One region of the Psychrobacillus psychrodurans genome, then DNA from elsewhere that is predicted to be linked to it. Evidence: a T-box and tRNA genes for the amino acid it is inferred to sense, from the RefSeq annotation. Region 1 holds a T-box; the other holds one or more tRNA genes.
What was found. The T-box of region 1 lies ahead of trpS (tryptophan--tRNA ligase). A T-box ahead of a tRNA ligase gene usually reads a tRNA of that ligase, here a tRNA-Trp.
Positions count from the first base shown of each region.

Region 2: it encodes a tRNA-Trp, which carries the amino acid that the T-box ahead of trpS (tryptophan--tRNA ligase) is inferred to sense. The anticodon was not compared.

Region 1 covers NZ_CP189791.1:1,127,288-1,129,656, reverse strand. The annotation lists gene ACQCPR_RS05195 (peptide ABC transporter substrate-binding protein) at 1-280, opposite strand, end outside; gene ACQCPR_RS05190 (DUF3899 domain-containing protein) at 518-865, shown strand; T-box leader at 914-1,127, shown strand; gene trpS (tryptophan--tRNA ligase) at 1,182-2,174, shown strand.
Region 2 covers NZ_CP189791.1:3,062,612-3,064,980, reverse strand. The annotation lists tRNA gene ACQCPR_RS15155 (tRNA-Val) at 154-229, shown strand; tRNA gene ACQCPR_RS15150 (tRNA-Met) at 266-340, shown strand; tRNA gene ACQCPR_RS15145 (tRNA-Asp) at 344-419, shown strand; tRNA gene ACQCPR_RS15140 (tRNA-Phe) at 557-632, shown strand; tRNA gene ACQCPR_RS15135 (tRNA-Thr) at 642-717, shown strand; tRNA gene ACQCPR_RS15130 (tRNA-Tyr) at 725-808, shown strand; tRNA gene ACQCPR_RS15125 (tRNA-Trp) at 819-892, shown strand; tRNA gene ACQCPR_RS15120 (tRNA-His) at 918-993, shown strand; tRNA gene ACQCPR_RS15115 (tRNA-His) at 1,028-1,103, shown strand; tRNA gene ACQCPR_RS15110 (tRNA-Gln) at 1,105-1,176, shown strand; tRNA gene ACQCPR_RS15105 (tRNA-Gly) at 1,183-1,257, shown strand; tRNA gene ACQCPR_RS15100 (tRNA-Cys) at 1,270-1,343, shown strand; tRNA gene ACQCPR_RS15095 (tRNA-Leu) at 1,379-1,461, shown strand; gene ACQCPR_RS15090 (SRPBCC family protein) at 1,746-2,198, shown strand.

The DNA.
Region 1 (2,369 bases):
CTTGATTCAAACGGTATAAACCTTCGTTTACGTTGTTAAGTAGATCGAAACCAACTGCATCAGTTACTAGAGCTGAGTCCATTGTTGGAATTTCGGCAGTTTGTATCAAGTTTAAAACTTGTTCCTCATCTGCTGCTACTTCTGTTTCTTCAGTTGTTGCATCTTTATCGTCTGTGTCTGTAGTTGTATCTTTAGCATCTTCGTCGCCACCACAAGCAGCTAGGAATAGACCAACAACTAACAGTAGGCTTAAAAGCCATACAAGCTTGCTATTCTTCAAAAAAATAACCTCCTTAAATATTCAGAAAAATTCATTACAATATTTATTATACATTTTCTTTTGAGCTTGTACAGGTTTTTTTAAAATATTTTTACAATAGTGTAACAAAATCATTACATTGTCCTAACAATTGTGAATGTTTGGAAAAGAAATTGTTTATTTTTGTTAATTTAAATAATCAATTTTTTGCATATTTTCTGAGTCTATTTTATAATTTAAAATTGATAGAGGTGAAATATGAAAAAAAAATTGATATACTTTCTTGGTTGTCAGGTAATTATTTTTGCGCTAATGCTTTTAGTTTATAAAAATATTCAACTCATCCCTTACATAAACATGTCCTTTTTTGTTGGTGGAACAATTACTTTTGTTGGTTTAATGACATATGTCGTATCAGGTGGTTTTTTTGACTTTTTTACTGAAAGTACACGTAAAGTCTTTACCCCTAAACATATGAAAAAAGAGGCAGAACAGATGCGGTTACCGTCTCAGATATTTTCTTTTCCACATAAGCCAATTATTGCATTAGGTCTCTCTAGCTTATTTTGTATGTGTATCGCTTTATTCATTTATTATAGTAACTAGGAGTACTTGATTTTTGAGTTCCTTCTATATATAATAATCAAAACAAAATAATGAGCTTTGAGGAAGAAAAGTACATTTACCTATGTATGCTTAGAGAGTCTGTGGTTGCTGCAAACAGATCATACTTTAAATGGAATGGGCTTCTGAGCAGTATATGTGAAAGTAAGTAGCATATACCGTCCCCTTCACGTTACGAAGAAGAGTGGCTAATTATTTTAGCAAGCTGGGTGGTACCACGGATTTAACATCGTTCGTCCCTTTTATAGGGATGCATGATGTTTTTTTATTTTCTAAATAAGAAAAGGAGACTCGAAAAATGAAGAAAATTTTTTCAGGCGTACAGCCAACAGGTATTATTACCCTTGGGAATTACATCGGTGCTTTCAGACAGTTCACTGCATTACAGAATGATTTTGATTGTGTGTTTTGTATTGTAGATCAACATGCTATTACAATTGCACAGGATCCAAAAGAATTGAGCGGTCATATACGTTCCTTAGCAGCGTTATATATTGCAGTCGGTATTGATCCAAAGAAGTCTACATTATTTGTGCAATCTGAAGTTCCTGCACATGCACAAGCAGGATGGATTATGCAGTGTATCTCTTATATCGGTGAATTAGAAAGAATGACTCAATTTAAAGATAAGTCTACTGGTAAAGATGCTGTTTCTGCTGCATTGTTAACTTATCCTCCATTAATGGCAGCAGATATACTTTTGTATCAAACAGATATCGTACCAGTTGGAGACGATCAAACCCAACATGTTGAATTGACACGTGACTTAGCTGAAAGGTTCAACAAACGTTACGGAGAGGTATTTACAATTCCTGAAATACAGTTACCTAAAAATGGGGCTCGTATCAAATCCTTACAAGACCCACTAAAGAAAATGAGTAAATCAGATCCAAATCAAAAAGCTACGATACGCCTTTTAGATAGTCCAAAGGAAATTGAAAAGAAAATTAAAAGCTCTGTTACAGATTCTGAAGGTATCGTTACATTCGATCCTAAAAACAAACCCGGCGTTTCCAATTTATTAACCATTGAATCCGCTTTAACGGACGTTTCAATTTCTACACTTGTACAAAAATATGAAGGAAAAGGATATGGAGACTTTAAAGCTTCTGTAGCTGGTGTTATAATCGATCATCTTACTCCTATTCAACAAAGATATGAGCAGTTGCTAAACTCTTCTGAACTAGATGAAATTCTAGACTTAGGAGCTACAAAAGCACAGGCTATTGCAAATGATACATTGACTAAGATGGAAGCCGCAATGGGCCTCGGAAGAAGACTACAACGGTAATAGATAGTAAGGCTAGGCATAAAAATACAAAGTCTGTTGACTCTATCATATACATGAGTACAGATCTCCATGAGTATCCTAGTGATAAAAAGTTTAAATAAAGTACTAAGTGAGAGCAGCTAATTACTGCTATTCCATAACTGATTAAAAATATTAATAGTCTTATTAGTATCACATCCTTATAAGACTATATGA
Region 2 (2,369 bases), 1.9 Mb from region 1:
GACAAAGAGATGCGAAGCTTATCTTATGTAAAATTAGGAGAAGCGAGTAGATCAAGGAAGCAATTGAGAGAATGAAGGAGCGTACTAATGTACGTGACTGATTGAACGAATGAAGCTGAAGCAGAGATGCGAAGCTTATCGTAATTTTACCCAGGAGGATTAGCTCAGCTGGGAGAGCATCTGCCTTACAAGCAGAGGGTCGGCGGTTCGAGCCCGTCATCCTCCACCATTTCTTCAAGAAATAAATTAGTATGCATTCTATTGTCGCGGGGTGGAGCAGTGGTAGCTCGTCGGGCTCATAACCCGAAGGTCGCAGGTTCAAATCCTGTCCCCGCAACCAAATGGTCCCGTGGTGTAGCGGTTAACATGCCTGCCTGTCACGCAGGAGATCGCCGGTTCGATCCCGGTCGGGACCGCCATTTATTTTATTTGAGATTTGAGATAAGCAAGAAGATCGAGGAAGCGATTGAGTGATGGAAGGAGCGTACTAAAGTACGTGACTGACTGAACAAATGAAGCTGACAAAGAGATTCGCAGCTTAGCACAAAACGAAGTAGGCTCAGTAGCTCAGTCGGTAGAGCAAAGGACTGAAAATCCTTGTGTCGGCGGTTCGATTCCGTCCTGAGCCACCATATTTATACGCCGGAATAGCTCAATTGGTAGAGCAACTGACTTGTAATCAGTAGGTTGAGGGTTCAAGTCCTTTTTCCGGCACCACTATACTGGTGGGGTAGCGAAGTGGCTAAACGCGGCGGACTGTAAATCCGCTCCTTCGGGTTCGGCGGTTCGAATCCGTCCCCCACCACCAGTTTTTATTTAGGGGCATAGTTTAACGGTAGAATAGAGGTCTCCAAAACCTTTGATGTGGGTTCGATTCCTACTGCCCCTGCCAAATTATAAGTTAACTTTGAATAATGGCGGTTGTGGCGAAGTGGTTAACGCACCGGATTGTGATTCCGGCATTCGTGGGTTCAATTCCCATCAGTCGCCCCATATTCCTTAGTAGTTAGCTCTTTTTTTATTTGTGGCGGTCGTGGCGAAGTGGTTAACGCATCGGATTGTGATTCCGACACTCGGGGGTTCAATTCCCCTCGTCCGCCCCATTGGGGTATAGCCAAGCGGTAAGGCAATGGATTTTGATTCCATCATGCCCTGGTTCGAATCCAGGTACCCCAGTTTTTTGCGGAAGTAGTTCAGTGGTAGAACACCACCTTGCCAAGGTGGGGGTCGCGAGTTCGAACCTCGTCTTCCGCTCCATTACTTAATTATGGCGGCATAGCCAAGTGGTAAGGCACAGGTCTGCAACACCTTTATCACCGGTTCAAATCCGGTTGCCGCCTCCAATTTTTATAATAACTGCCTAGTAGTATTTTATTTTGCCGGTGTGGCGGAATTGGCAGACGCGCGGGACTCAAAATCCCGTATCCTCTGGATGTGTCGGTTCGACCCCGACCACCGGTATTATTATGTGTTTTACGTCAATATACGTAAAATTAAAGACACCCATTAACACTGTTAGATCAGCGTTAATGGGTGTCTTTTGTTGTAGAGAGAAAAAGAGAGATTTTGAACTAATTTTGCACAATAATCTAAAATCACCTAGTCCTAAAAGGAATTTATGGGAAGGTTAAGTTGAATATAAATTTCTATTACTGTCCCATATTTCTGGAGGCTCTATTAAGACGATAGCAATATGGTAATCATAGTATGATATACTTTAGTAAACATTTTGGAGGGCTATCCGCTTGAGTACTAACTTTGAAGTGAAAAGAACTACCCACCTTTCTAAGCAACAAGTATATGATGGTTTGATTGATCTGGATGCTGCTAATTACTGGATGCAGGGCCTTGTAGGTATTGAACGATTGGATGTTGGACTAATGCAAGTGGGCAGTGAGTGGAAGGAATCAAGAAAGATGTTTGGACAAGTGGCTACGGAACATTTTGAAGTTGTTGAACTCAATGAGCCAGATAAAATTGTTCTTCGCTGTGATGGTAAGAAAGGAACAACTGGTAAAGGAGAATATATTTTTACCTATAAAGTAACTTCATCTGATAACCTTACGGAGATAAAGTTAATCGGAGAAATAAAAGGTCTCACAGGCATAACCAAACTTTTTGGTAAAATGATGGCTGGCACCTTTAAAAAAGCTTCTGCAAAGGATTTAGACGCATTGATAGCATTTTTAGAGAGATAATTAGTAGCAGCAGTCTTAATATGTTTTAGTGATCCTAGTTATAAAATCTGTTAACAGTCATGTAGATATTCTTCAAGTCAATTTAGATTGAAAATTTAACTAGTAAGCACTATATGGAATTGATTTAATTTTCAATCTTTATTACAATGATGAAGAAGGTTTGCGAGTTTT